DNA from 2 places in the Rothia mucilaginosa genome. Region 1 is predicted to be linked to the other one. Evidence: riboswitches for the same ligand, from Rfam matches in the RefSeq annotation. Region 1 holds a riboswitch; the other holds the start of a gene.
What was found. A riboswitch is a leader RNA that binds a small molecule or an ion and turns the genes downstream of it on or off. The one in region 1 is predicted to bind S-adenosylmethionine.

Region 1 (7,054 bases):
CACGATCACGTGCTCAATGTTGTTCTCACCGGAGCATGCCTCATCGGCGTTCACCTTCACGGGAACAACCTTGCCGCGGCGGTTCTGGCCGTCGGTGGTGATGAGAACCTTCGCGCCGGTGTCTTCCACACGGAACTTCAGCGCCTCGGCGGAGAAGCCACCGAAGACGAGGGAGTGAATCGCGCCAATACGCGCGCAGGCGAGGGTGAAAATAATGGTTTCGGGGATGACGGGCAGGTAGATGACCACGCGGTCACCCTTGCGCACGCCCAGGGACAGCAGACCGTTCGCTGCCTTCGCGATGCGGCGCTGTAGCTCGGCGTAGGTGATGGCTTCACGGTCGCCGGGTTCACCCTCAAAGTAGAGGGCGACCTTGTCGCCGCGGCCCGCCTCCACGTGGCGGTCTACGCAGTTGTAGGCGACGTTGAGCTTACCGCCCTCGAACCACTTAATTTCGGGGATGCTGAACTGTTCGATGCCGTCCTCGTCGAAGCCGAGGGACTTCGGCTTCTCGAAGCGGTGCGCGGTGTGCCAGGGCTCAGCCCAGGTGAGGCGCTGCGCCTGCTTCTCCCAGAACGCGATGCGTGCCTCGTCAGATTCGTGGGCGGGGTTCGGGGTGGGATTCAGCGGGTCGGTGAACGAGTAGGGGGTGGGCAGTCCCATTATTCTCCCATCGGTTGCTGGCATTAGCACCCTTGCTTGCCGTGCCGCTGTCTGTGTGACCGTGGGGTCTGTGTGTGCGTTGGCGAGGGGGTTGCTGCGACGTCGTTGAGCCAGGTCTCTCGGTCGCTCTGGATGGTTTGCCTTCTTAGTAAAGCGCGCTCGAGGGGGTGGACGCAAAGGGGACCGTCATATTCGGAATGGTGAGTACCAGTTCGTAATATAACGACATATTTAAAGATCCCGCCCCGCGCTCACTGCTGTGGGGCGCGGGGCGGGATTCATCATCATCATTCAGTAGGCGACAGGTTTCCCCGCCGACTTCTTTTTCCGGCGCGTAGCGATGATTGGCTCACCTTCGGGAGCAACCACGCGGCGGACATCTCTCCTAAAACTCAGCGTGAACGCCGAGCTTTCTCTATTAGTTGCTGGGGTACTTTGCCTTCACCCAGCGCTCGAATACGCCCACCAGCGCGTCGGTAATCTTACCGAGCACCGCCAGCGCCACGATGGCGAGTAGCAGGCGGTCGGTGCGGCCGTTGTTCTGCGAGTCGGTCAGCAGGTAACCCAGACCCATGGATGCACCCAGCAGCTCAGCGGCGACCAGGAACAGCCACGCCTGAGCCAGCGCCAGACGCAGACCCGAAACCACCGAGGGCAGAACCGCGGGAAGCTGAACCGTGGTGAACAGGCGCAGACCCTTCAGACCGAAGGCGCGTGCCGCCTCCACAAGCTTCGGGTCAACGTGTGCCAGAGCCGCAGAAACCGTGGTGTACACGGGGAAGAACGCACCAATAGCAACTAGGGTCACCTTAGAATTCTCGCCGATACCAATCCACAGCAGAAGCAGCGGAACCCATGCCAGGGACGGTACGGCACGCAACGCACCAATGGTCGGCGCGGCAATCAGACGCACCGGCGCAGACAAGCCAATCAGCGCACCCAGCACCAGGCCGAGCACGGCACCAATACCGAAACCAATCAGCACACGCTGAGTAGAAATCGCCACGTGGCGGCCCAACTCGCCGCGCTGCGCCAGCTCAATACCGGCATTGACCACACGGTCGGGGGAGGGCAACTGAACCTGGGTGAACACGCCGTTCGTGCTCAGGATGTACCAGAGGGCAATCAACGCCAGGGGAAGAATCAGACCCAGGTACTGCTTACCGGCGAACGGGTTCGACGGCAGCTTCACGGAAGAGACACGCTTCTCAGAACGCTCAGCGCGAGTGCTGGAGGCGGCGGTAATCGTTGCGGCGGTCATTACTTCTCAACCACCTTCGCGATCTTCTCGACGGCTGCGCTGTCAGCCTTCTTTGCGAACTGGTCGTCCACGATGCTGTTCAGTGCCTTGTCCACGTCGGACTGGGAGGGAACGTCGCCGGACTCGACCAGAATCGGACCGACACCCTTCAGAACCTCAACCTGCTTAGCGCCCGGAACCGGGTCAATATCCAGGTGGGTGCGCTCCATGACGACCTGGGCGGTCTCATGCTTAATGCCGGACTCCTCCTCGACAATCTTCACTGCCTCTTCGGGGTTCTTCTTAGCCCAGGTGCGAGCATACTCGTACACGTCCACGATGGTCTGTGCGGCGGTCGGGTTGGACTGAATGAACTTCTCGGTTGCGTTCAGGAAGCCATAGGTATTGAAGTTCAGGTTGCGGTAGAAGAGCACGTCGCCGCTTTCCACCTCGGCGGCAGCCATGATCGGGTCCAAGCCGCTCCACGCGTTGACCTGACCGTTATCCAGGGCGGTGCGACCGTCGGCGTGCTGCAGGTTCTGAATGGTCAGATCCGAAGCAGAAATACCCTCCTGCTTGAGTGCCTGCAGCAGCAGGAAGTAGGGGTCGGTACCCTTGGTCACGGCAACGGTCTTACCCTTCAGGTCCGCGACCTTGGTGATACCCGAATCCTTGCGAGTCACCAGAGCCGACCACTCCGGCTGAGAGTACAGGCTAATGACCTTGATGGGGGAGCCATTAGCGCGTGCCAGCAGCGCCGCCGAACCGGCGGTCGAACCGACATCAATATTGCCGCTACGCAGCGCCTCATTCGCCTTGTTCGAACCGGCAGACTTCACCCACTCAACCTTCTTGCCCTCGGCGGACAGGGCGGTCTCAAGCCAACCCTTCTTGCGGATAATCAGGGACAGCGGGTTATAGGTCGCGTAGTCAATGGTCACGGTGTTCTGGTCGCCACCACCGGCAGCACCGGAGGCGTTAGCGGAACCGGAACCTTCACCGGCGCAGGCGCTAAGCAGAGTAGCAAAAGCGGCGGCTGCGGCAAGGGACTTGAGGGCGGTACGGCGAGACGGGGAGTAAGTCATGATGAAATCTTTTCGCTTCTGAAGATGATGATGTGTGTTGATGAGATGAAATGCGGCAGCACTAGCCTTGTTTGTGACTTTGGACTTATCAGCGGCTTTTAGGCGTTATCTTCCACGCCGAGCTCAGCCAACAGTTCGCTACGCAGCGCCGTGATCTCTGCATCGGCGCGGTCACGCGGGTGAGAGCGGTCAACAGTCACAATGCGCTGGATGGTGGCGGGCGCCTCCGGGGTGTCCTTACCGAGGACAATAACCCGGTCAGAGAGGTACAGCGCCTCTTCCACATCGTGGGTAACCAGCAGAATCGTGGTCGGGTCTTGACGGTGCACATCCAACAGCAAATCCTGCATGTTGATGCGGGTCAGCGCGTCCAGAGCACCGAAGGGCTCGTCGAGCAGCAGCACGCCGGGGTTGCGTGCGAGTGCTCGCGCCAGGGACACGCGCTGAGCCATACCGCCTGAAATTTCCTTGGGACGGTGGGTTGCGTATTCGCCCAGGCCGACCAGGTCGAGCAGGCGCGCTACGGATGCCGCGCCTTCAGATTTTTTGGTGCCCTGCGGCAGTCCGAGCGCCACGTTGTCGGCGACGGTGCGCCAGGGGAGCAGGCGCGGTTCCTGAAAGCCGATAGCGACGCGGGGGTCGAGGCCGGTCACTGCCTTCTCGCCGATACGCACGGTACCTGCGGTGATGCGGTTCAGGCCTGCTGCTGCACGCAGGAGGGTGGATTTGCCGCATCCGGAGGAGCCGATGACGGAGATAATCTCGCCGGGGGCTGCGGTGAAGGAGACTCCGCGAAGAACTTCGTGGGTTCCGCCGGGCACGGGGAAAGATTGTCCGACGTCTTCGAAGCTGAGGGGGACTGCGGCGGTGGATACGGCGTGTCGGCCGGTGTTTTCACTGGTGGGTACGTCAGTTACTGCACTGTTGAGTGTCATGTCACTTCCATCGTTCCTGGCGTTAGCACCGGGAGGCGGAAGAATCCGCGCCGGTTGCTGCGACGTCGTGGAGCCAGGTCTCTCAGTCGCTCTGGATGGTTTGCTCCTTCAACCCTATGGGCTGTGCCACGCCTCAATCAACCCAGCGGGCGCGTGTGAATTTCTATGACTCTTTATTTCGCATTTGTCACGAAATATTTCGGGTCCACGTCACAAAAAGATTTTTTCGTCACAAAGGTGACCTCCCTCCCGCGCGCCCCGTACACTCAAACAACGAGATCATGAGTCCCGGCGCTAAGCTCTGGCTAGCCGGGCGGCAACCCTCTCCCGTAGCGGGGTGCCCCAGATGATGATCTGGCCTCAATGGAATGAGGCAAGTACGGCGCGAACGCGCCACCTGCACGAAGGCCACCACCGAACGCAGAAGGCATCAGGAGGCGGCGCGCGGGGTGCAGGGTACAAACCCGATCGTCCCCGATCATTCGCGAAAGGAAAATCGATGGCTGAGCAGAAGAAGCGCATCGTAGTTAACGCATTCGAGATGACCTGCATCGGTCACCAGAGCTTCGACCTCTGGCGTCACCCGCGCTCCCGCGCAACCGAGTACAACACCATCAAGTACTGGACTGACCTGGCTAAGACCCTTGAGCGCGGCCTGTTTGACGCCGTGTTCATCGCTGACGTGGTCGGCATCTACGACGTGTACAAGAACTCTGCCGCTCCCGCTATCGAGGGTGCCGCTCAGGTTCCCGTGAACGACCCCGCAACCCAGATTTCTGCAATGGCTGCAGTGACCGAGCACCTCGGCTTCGGCGTGACTGCTGCCGCTACTTTCGAGCAGCCCTACACCCTGGCTCGCCGCTACGCCTCCCTCGACCACCTGACCGAGGGCCGCGTCGGCTTCAACGTTGTGACTTCTTACCTGCCTTCGGCTGCTGAGAACCAGGGCCTGCCCACCCAGATTCCGCACGACGAGCGCTACGACATTGCTGACGAGTTCCTGGACGTCTGCTACAAGCTGTGGGAAGGCTCCTGGGAAGACGGTGCAGTCATCAAGGACCGCGAACGCGGCATCTACGCTGACCCCTCCAAGGTCCACCCGATTGGCCACAAGGGCAAGTACTTCTCCGTGCCCGGCATCTCCCTGACCGAGCCGAGCCCGCAGCGCACCCCCGTGATTTTCCAGGCTGGCGCATCCAGCCGCGGCCAGAAGTTCTCCGGCAAGCACGCTGAGGCTGTGTTCATCAGCGCCCTGCGCCCCGACCTGACCCGCGTCGTGACCGACCGTATTCGTGCCGCTGCTGAGGAGCAGGGCCGTAGCCGCGACGACGTGAAGATCCTCGCGATGCTCTCGGTCATCGTGGATGAGACCGAAGAGAAGGCAAAGGCAAAGTACGAGGAGTACAAGAAGTACATCAACCTCGAATCTGCACAGGCTATTATCGGCGGCTGGTCCGGCGTTGACCTGTCCCAGTTCGACGAGGACGAGATCCTGAACTACGTGCAGACCGAGTCGATTCAGTCCTTCCTGACCCCCTTCACCCTGCAGGCGAAGGACAAGAAGTGGACCCGCAAGGCTATCGCCGAGCACACCACCATTGGTGGCATGGGCGAGGTCATTGTTGGTGACCCGATTCAGGTTGCTGACGAGCTGGAGCGCTGGATCGACGAGGGCGGCCTGGACGGCATCAACCTGGCGTACCACGTCTCCCCGGGTTCCTTCGAGGACTTCATCGAGTACGTTGTTCCCGAGCTGCAGAAGCGCGGCCGCTACCGCACCGAGTACGAGGGCAACACCCTGCGTGAGAACATCTTCGGTAAGGGCCACACCAAGGTCGCTGACTCCCACCCGGCTGCTAAGTACCGCGGCGCATACGTGGGCAAGCCTTCGGCTGCTGACACCCCGGCTCGCGCAATCGCTGAATAAGCGTTGCCGCTGATGCGTGCCGTGTAGGTTCGCTCAAACTTAACGATTGAAAACAAGAACGCCCGTTCTGCTGGAGGATTTGTATCCCCGGCGGAGCGGGCGTTTCTTTATACTGGGTGGCATGACTGAACTGAACCAGGTTGAACTGAACCATGATGACCGCTGCCCCTGCTCGAGCGGCGAGGTGTACGGCGCCTGCTGCGGCAGGTTCCTGGGCGAGTTTGCCGCCTCCGGCACACTGACTGCTCCCGCACCGGAGCAGCTGATGCGCTCGCGTTTTACCGCGTTTGCGACCGGGGATGCGGCGTATCTGCTGGCGAGCTGGCATCCGAGTACTCGCCCGGCCGCCTTGGAGTTGGAGGATGATATCCGCTGGTATCGCCTGGATGTTCTGGCCTCTTCGGGTGGTCCGTTTGATGCGTCCGGTACGGTGGAGTTCGTTGCGTATTACCGTTCGGTGCCGGGTGTTCCTGCGGAGGAGCGGGTGAAGGGCAGCATGCATGAGCTGTCGCGCTTTGAGAAGATGGGCGGCGCCTGGTTCTATGTGGATGGTGACGTCCGCTAACGCCCCTTATACACATGCATAGTGCGGGCATAAAAGAAATGGCAGAATCATTCCGAAACCGGAACGATTCTGCCATTTCTTGTTTTGGTTAGCTTCTGCTTTTTAGCAGTTTTTCAAGATAGTTCTCTAAGCGCGAGGCTACCTCTAGCTCGCGGTCAGAAATAATGCCGGTGTGTTCGTGAATCGATCTTGAGAGACCGTCATAAAGGCGATATATCTGTTTTCCAGAAAGTGTCAGGATATCTCGACGTTCTTGAGAATTAAGAACCGAAGATAAAAGAATAATGTCTCGGAAATGTCGATTTTTATCGGAATCTCCATTGTTGAGCAGAGCCGATACTTTCTCGTACAGAGCGCCCAAACCATCAGGAACGTTGACTGTAAATTGGCGGTTAGCGCAGAGTACAGATGCTTTACGGGTGCGTTCAAGCCCAAACTGGGCGCCACGAGTTTCTAGTAGGCGGCCAAACCCCGGGTATTCATAGGTGCGAGCGACCTCTGACTGCCCTGAAGGGATGAGGATATCTATCTGAGCTTCGCCGCGAACCCACCGGTGATTTTGGCCGGATGCATTGAACCCGGCAATTGAAAATCCGGCATTGCTAAGAGCCTCATGGAACTGACGAATATGCGCCCGGG
Region 2 (7,054 bases), 200 kb from region 1:
GCCGCGGCGTGCGCAGGGTCCTCACCGGACTCCGCCGGGCGAGCGTACAGGTCACGGAACGCACGGGCGGAGGGGAACAGGCCGTCCGCCACAATCGCCAGCAACGCCCACAGCTCCATGAGGTTGTTCTCAATGGGCGTGCCGGTCATCGCGATCTTGGTGCGGGCGGGCATCGCGCGGGCAATGGACCAGGCGCGGGTGCCGGTGTTTTTGACGAATTGTGCCTCATCCAGCAGGAGCGCACCCCAGCCTTCGGGGGCGGAGAGTTCACCCGTGGATTCGTCAACGGTGCGGCCCAGCGTGCGGGCGTAGCCGGTGTACGCGTCCTCGTCCATGCGCAGCAGCGTGTAGCTGGTCAGCACCAGGTGCGCCCCTGCGATGCGCTCAGCCAGCGGGGTCTTACCGGCGGTGGTTTCGGTAATGGTCACGACCTTTGCCTCGGGCAGGAAACGTGCCGCCTCCGCCGTCCAGTTGGCGATGACGGAGGTCGGCGCAACCACGAGGAAGGGCGCGAACGGCTCGACGCTCTCACCGCACTCGGCAGCATGTTCGGATGCGGCACGCTCGGAGGCAGCACGCTCGGAGGCGGCACGATGCTCCTCGATCGCGTGGGCGAGCAGGGCGAGAGCCTGCACGGTCTTACCCAGACCCATATCGTCGGCGAGAATACCGCCCAGACGCTGCTCGTACAGGAACGACAGCCACTGGAAACCCTCCACCTGGTAGGGGCGCAGGGTCGCCTGCAGGCCGGCGGGTACCGGGCGCTGAGTGATCACCCGACGGGAAGCCTTCTGGGGTGCGGGGGAGCCCTGAGCACCCTTGTCAGAAGCCTTTTCAGAGCCCTTTTCGGCGCTCTCTTCGGCATCCTCCAGGCCCTCGACCAGCTCCAGCAGCGAACGTACCTGAGCGTCCCACCGCGCGGTCGTATGCACACTCGCCGCCAGCGACTCCAGCTCAGAGAACAGCCCCGCCTGGTGACGGTTAATGCGTAGCTCGCCGCCCGCATCGTCGAGTTCGCGAGCCTCCGCGATGAGGGTGCGCAGGGTCTTAAACTCGGGACGACGCAGTGAGAAGTAGGTGCCGTTACCGAGCAGAATACGGTCCGCCCCGCGATCTAGCGCCTCAAAAATTTGGGCGAATGGCACGGTCCAGTTGTTGACCTTCACAGCAATGCCCAGGCCGAACCAGTCGCGAGAATTGCCCTCGCTCACGGTGATTTCAATGAGCGCGTCGGTTGCCTCCACGAACTGCGGCGGAGTGCCGTTAAAACGCACCTGAACAGCGGAAACACGGCGAAGCTTCGGCAGAATCGCGCTGAGCAACTCGCGGGTCTCCCAGCCTTCGATGCGGCGCTCCTCCAGCCCGGAAAGCGCCGGGTGAGCGGCAAGAATAGCGCGCACCGAACGCAGTACGCGCGCCTCAAAACGCTCATCGCGAACCTCACCGCCCTCTTCACCGGGGTAGCCGAAAACGGGCAGGGAGTACACATCGGAGCCGGTCGTAGGATTCTGTGCGTTTGCCTCCTCTGCGCTCGCCTCGTCGGTGCCGTCCTCCGCGAAGGGGTTCAGCGGGTACTCCCAATGCCAGCTCAGCTGCGCGTCGTGGCGTACCTGCTCGTCAAAGCTGATTTCAAGCACCAGGTGCGGCGGCTTCACGCGCGGCAGCGCCAGCGCCGGATCGGGGGTCAGCGAGGGAATGGAGCGGCTGAGCGCGGGCAGGTATTCCTTCTGGAATGTGGCGCGTTCGGCGGCGGGAATGTGCACGGTTCCTGCGCTAATGAGCGATTCGGAGGCGGCATCGAGCGGCTCGACCAGGGGGATGAGCGCCAGCTCCACGCCCTCGGGCAGTTCGGGCACGGCGGGGGAGTAGCGCACCCGTTCACCCTGTGCCGGGTTGATGGTCGGGGCAGGGGGCTCAGCAGACGCTTCCCGCGCGGCCTTGTGCACGAAGGACTCGCGCCCCACTTCATCCAGTGCGCCGGGGCGCGCGGTCTTCCAGTGCACCGCCTTTGCCGCCTGCTCGTACTCCTGCTGCACCAGCCCGCCCAGGGCGAAGAATCCGGTGCGCGGGGTGCCGATGGGGTGGCAGTGCGCGGCGGGCAGCCAGAGCTGACGCAATAGTTCACCTTCGTGTCCTTCCCAGCTGAGCGCGGCTTGAAGCTGCAGGCCGGTGCTTTCTCCGGGTGTATCTTCTGCGGCGGCGGCGTGCAGGCGCACCTGTGCGGGGCTCAGCACGGCGTAGTTCACCTCGCGACCGTTGACGAGCAGGGGCAGGCCAATATCCTCCGCGCGGGCGAGCACGTCCCAGAGCAGAGTGGAGGCAGATGCGCTGATCGAAATCCAGTCGCGGTGCGAGGAATACATGTTCTGCCAGGGGCGGGCAATCGAGTAGAGTTCGGCGAAGAATCGTTCGTGTTCGGGGTAGATTTCGTGCCGCCCGACAGGTCCGCCCACGCTGGAGGCGAAGGTTTCCCAGCTGAGTCCGCCCTTGACCCAGCGCCCGGTTTTGGACGCCATGAGCGGGCGGGCAAGCAGGTTAATGCTGGGGGTTGCGCCGGGCATATTGCGGCCGCGCGCGTAGGAACCGGAGACGCTCAGCGAGAAATCCAGGGCACCGCTCACACGCATCGAATCAATGCCCGCAAGGTCTTGACGTGCGGAAAGAACGGAGGAGAGGTCGCGCCGCCAGGCAGAAATTTTAGAGGTGGCGCCATCGAGCGCTGTGGGGTCGAGCACCGTGGGGGAGGAGCCTAGCTCGTTGAGCGCAAAGCTTCCCTGCGGGTTTTTGGGCTCGGCAGTCTCCGCATCGGGTGCGGGCAGGTTCGCCGCGGTGGTGAGCGCACCGGAGGCGCGCAGTGCCGCGAGCGGGTCGGCGGCCTTCTTCGCCTCCGCAAGATCCTCGCTCTTTGAACCCGCGGATCCCTTTGCCTCAGCTGCGCCCCTCGCCACAGCAGAGGGTAAGCCGACCGGTCCGGGGTGTTCGCTGAGTGCCTTTTTCGCTACGGAGGCGCGGTCGAGCGCGGTGAGCATGAGCGCTACGGCGTGCTTGCAATCGGTGAGCACGGGGCAGGTGCAGCGGGCGGTGAAGGTTGCGGAGCCGCTGACGGCGGGGAAGAAGCGAATGGTCACTTCGTAGGGGATGATGGTGCTTCCGTTGACGAGCCCGGTGAGGGTGCTGTTGTCTTCGTCGTAGCTGTAGCGGATGACTTCGCGGTTGCGCTGGTAGGCGACACCGCGCTGGTAGGTGCGGTGCCCGGCCTGGCGAATAATCTGCGGTACGGTGACGGGAATTTCGGGGAAGGGGTTGTTGGCGCTCACCAGCTCATTATCGCGTATCGTGCGGGTTTGCGCCTTGTCGCCGGTCATGTGCTGGCGGCTGCCGAACTGGATGCCGAGCTGGTTGCAGAGCAGGCTTCCGAGGCGACTATTGAGCGGTGGTTTGGGGTGTATTTCGTATTTGTGGTGGGGGAGTTTTTAACGCATAAAAACACCGGTATTCACATAAGATATTCCGCGCAGTATCAAAAATTCACGCCATTTAAAACGTTTCCACAAGCCAAAATGCTAATAATCTAAATCTCTTTCACAAAACGCTTTACTTAACTTGAGAAAATGCTGTAAGCTAAACCCAGCTTCAAGAGTTTCGACTGATAAGCTCCGACTATGGTCGAACGCCAACCCCATGTTCACGGGTGGCTCGGATGACGAAGCGGTTTGTATTCACCACCGGAATAACCGGTGGTAATTGGTACAGACAAGAGCAACGCGAAAGGATCGCGCCACTCACGGCGCAGGTTGTCACATGTACAACGGCTCTGCAACCGAAGCAGCAATCTCTCTGAACCCCTCCCGCTCCTACCAGGAAAGCCTGCGTGCCGCAGCTGTCCCCGCGCGAGGCGGATACACCGCAGTCAGCATTGACGATTACTCCCGCATTTCTTCTAAGCGCGACGAGTTCCTGAACTTCCTTCTTCTGCCCAACCCCGAGGGCATCCCCGCTATTGAGTACGCCGGTCTGCGCGTAGCGTAGCATTAGGGGTATGAATTTCTCCGGTATGCTCCTGGACTCCGACGTTCTTGCGGAGATCCGTAAGGCGGATCCTGACCCCGCCGTGGTCGCTTTTCTGCGCCGCCGCTCGTTCCGACACATGTACATTTCTGTGCTGAGTATTGGTGAGCTGAAGGGCCTGTACCCCTACCCGGAAACCGATCGCTGGATTACCGAACTTCTTGAGCGCTTTGGCGACCACGTTATTAATGTGGATGCGCGCGTGAGCCTCGAGTGGGCTGGCCGTCAGGCGCCGCGCGGCGTGCATGCTGTGGGTCGTGATGATGCCGGTCCGCTGCCTACCGCCGCCCTGGAGGGTCTGATGGCGGCGAGCGCGAGTGCCTATGATTTGGAGCTGATTTCTTCTAAGGCGCAGGTGTACCGCGCCTGGGGTGTTCAGGCTTCCAACCCGTGGACTGAGGATTAAAACTTTGCCGGATGCGCCTCCACGCGTGCGCGTCTGTGTGCATCCCTGTGTGAATAGTTGTGAGAACCCGCTTTCGAGTGTTAATCGGAGGCGGGTTTCGCCGTTAATTCGTGGCATGATTGAAGGACGATGAAAAGCACCTCACCTATCTCTCGTTATTCCATGCCCATGCCTCTGTGGCTTCAGGGTGTTGTTGAGCTAATTGTTACTGCCCTGTTCTCTGCTGTTGCAGTGTTTGCGGCGATGTCTGCCGTGTGGGCGACCAAGGGTTTTGGCGACATGGAGTTCTCCTCCGTGGCCGCCATGTCGGCGCACCTGTGGCTTCTGATTCACGGTGTTCCCCTGGATCTTGCGGCTGCTTTTGGTGCTTCTGCCGGCACGATGACGCTGGTGCCGCTGGGTTTGAGTATTCTGCCTCTGCTGCTCTGTTATCGTTCGGGTCGTCGCTTGGCGCGCGCCTCGTATGAGGGTGAGTTTTTGATTCCGGTGCTGTCCGGTTCGGTGACCTATGCGCTGATTAGTTCGGCGATGTACGGTTGGGCGAGCCCGCATCCGCAGCCTCTTCAGGCGTTGAATGCTGCCCTGGTGCCTTTGGGTATTGTGGTGGCTGGTCTGATGTGGGGCGGCTACCGTGAGGCGCGTTCGCTCTCGCGCATGGTGGGTGTTGATACTGCGGAGCAGATTTCGCAGATGAGTCAGTATTCGCGTTGGGCGGGTTCGTATGCCTGGGCTGTGGTGCGTGCTGCGGTGGTTGCTTTTGTGGCGCTGATTGGTCTGGGTGCGGTGCTTTTGGGTATCGGTATTTTGGCGGGCTGGTCGCAGATTGTTGCCACCTACCAGGAGCTGCATGCGGGCGCTGTGGGTGATACTGCGGTGACTCTGTTGCAGCTGGGTTTCTTGCCGAACCTGGTGATTTATGCGATTGCGTGGTCGACCGGTGCCGGTTTCTCCTTTGGTGCGGGTACCTCGGTTGGTTTGACCAGTAGCGATGTTGGTACTTTGCCGATGCTTCCGATTCTGGGTGCTGTGCCCGAGTCGATGGGCACGTTCGGTCTGGTGGGTCTGCTGGTGCCGCTGACTGCCGGGGCGATTGCTGGCTGGTGGTTCTTGCGTGAGGGCGAGGACCACCTGGATGAGTGGGTTGCTCTGAAGGTTCCGTTCCGCCCGCTGTCTGCGTTGATTTCTGCCGTGGTGCTGGGCGTGATGACCGGTATTCTGACGTCGTTTGGTGCCCTGTGGCTGGGCTGGATTTCGTACGGCTCTCTGGGTATTGGTCGTTTTACGGAGGTTGGTGCTGAGCCGCTGACTTTTGCGGCGCATACCGCGTTGACGGTGGGTGCCGGCGTGACGTTCGGTATGCTGCTGAGCCGCGCTCTCGTGCCGGATAGCAGCCGTGAGCTGCCTCGTTTTGCGGATGAGCGCCCGAACCTGGGTGAGCGTCTGATGAGGTTTACTGCCTCGACCCGTGAGCGTTTTGCACAGAGCCGCGAGCGTTTTGCGGAGCGTCGTGAGCAGCGTGCCCAGGAGCGTGCGGAGCGTATGGAGCGTGAGGCTGAGGAAGCTGCGGCACGTGAGGCGGCTGAGCGTGAAGCTGCCGAGCGTGAGGCTGAGGAAGCGGCACGCGCGCAGGATTCCGAGAACGTTGTTGAGGCCGAGCAGTCCGTGGCGTCTGAGCAGTCTGTTGTGTCTGAGGTGGCGACCGGTCACGTTCCGGTGCATCCGCAGGAGCCTGTGGTTGCTGTCCCGGTGGAGGCGACCGAGCAGCTGGCGCAGCGTGCGGCGGCGGACGCTTTCGCCGAGATTGTTGCAGAGCGCGAAGTGTCGCCTGAAGAGCCTGTAGTAGCGGAACCTGCTGTGGACGTTGCTCAGGAGCCGGCTTCCGAAGAGGCTACTGCTGAAGAGAGCCTTGTTGAAAAGAGCTCTGCTGAGGAGTACGAGCCGATTGAGGCCGTTCAGCAGGTCGATTACCTGCACTCTGCCCACGCTGACTCTGCGCAGGTTGAGGATGTTGCCGAGCCTGCCTCCAGCGAGCACGCTACGTACGAACACGATGCGTATGAGCCCGCCGCGTACGCTCATGACCCCTCCGATGAGGAGACCCGCGAGCTGATTCAGGAGCCCGTCTACGAGGCTGCTGAACCTGTGGAGCGTGAGCGCACTGTCGAAGAGTCTGCAGAGCAGGCACCGCGTTCGAAGGGCCGTGCGAGCCGCATCATGGCGTACTTCGGCTTTGGCCTTGAACAGCCCGCCGCAGCTCAGGATGACGCAGCTCAGGATGACGCAGCGCAGGATGGCTCAGTTGACGCCGCCCACGCTGAGTCCGCCGCGCAGGATTCCGCTCAGGACCGTGCCAGCGACCGCGCGTACGAGCGTGCGCAGAAGCGTGAGGCGAAGAAGGCGGCTAAGGCGGCACGCAAGAAGCAGAAGAACGACCTAGAGCGTGATTTTGTGGATCGCGAGCTGGATGTCCTCTCAGCCGATCAGGCGATGAAGCGCATCTTTGAGGTGCGTAGCCAGACCGGCATCCTTCCGCTGGTGACCGATGAGGCCTCTACCGTGGAGCTGCCCCCGCTGGATGTC

Region 2: another riboswitch for S-adenosylmethionine. It lies ahead of RM6536_RS02315 (hypothetical protein); the one in region 1 lies ahead of RM6536_RS03080 (LLM class flavin-dependent oxidoreductase).

The regions. Positions count from the first base shown of each region.
Region 1 covers NZ_AP014938.1:804,142-811,195, reverse strand. The annotation lists gene RM6536_RS03100 (AMP-binding protein) at 1-663, opposite strand, end outside; gene RM6536_RS03095 (ABC transporter permease) at 1,082-1,924, opposite strand; gene RM6536_RS03090 (aliphatic sulfonate ABC transporter substrate-binding protein) at 1,924-2,988, opposite strand; gene RM6536_RS03085 (ABC transporter ATP-binding protein) at 3,087-3,923, opposite strand; SAM riboswitch class I at 3,928-4,025, opposite strand; SAM riboswitch class IV at 4,201-4,309, shown strand; gene RM6536_RS03080 (LLM class flavin-dependent oxidoreductase) at 4,423-5,850, shown strand; gene RM6536_RS03075 (YchJ family protein) at 5,972-6,415, shown strand; gene RM6536_RS08925 (hypothetical protein) at 6,504-7,054, opposite strand, start outside.
Region 2 covers NZ_AP014938.1:608,156-615,209, reverse strand. The annotation lists gene RM6536_RS02325 (DEAD/DEAH box helicase) at 1-3,365, opposite strand, end outside; gene RM6536_RS02320 (hypothetical protein) at 3,345-3,575, shown strand; SAM riboswitch class IV at 3,632-3,766, shown strand; gene RM6536_RS02315 (hypothetical protein) at 3,802-4,029, shown strand; gene RM6536_RS02310 (plasmid stabilization protein) at 4,040-4,474, shown strand; gene RM6536_RS02305 (DUF6350 family protein) at 4,604-7,054, shown strand, end outside.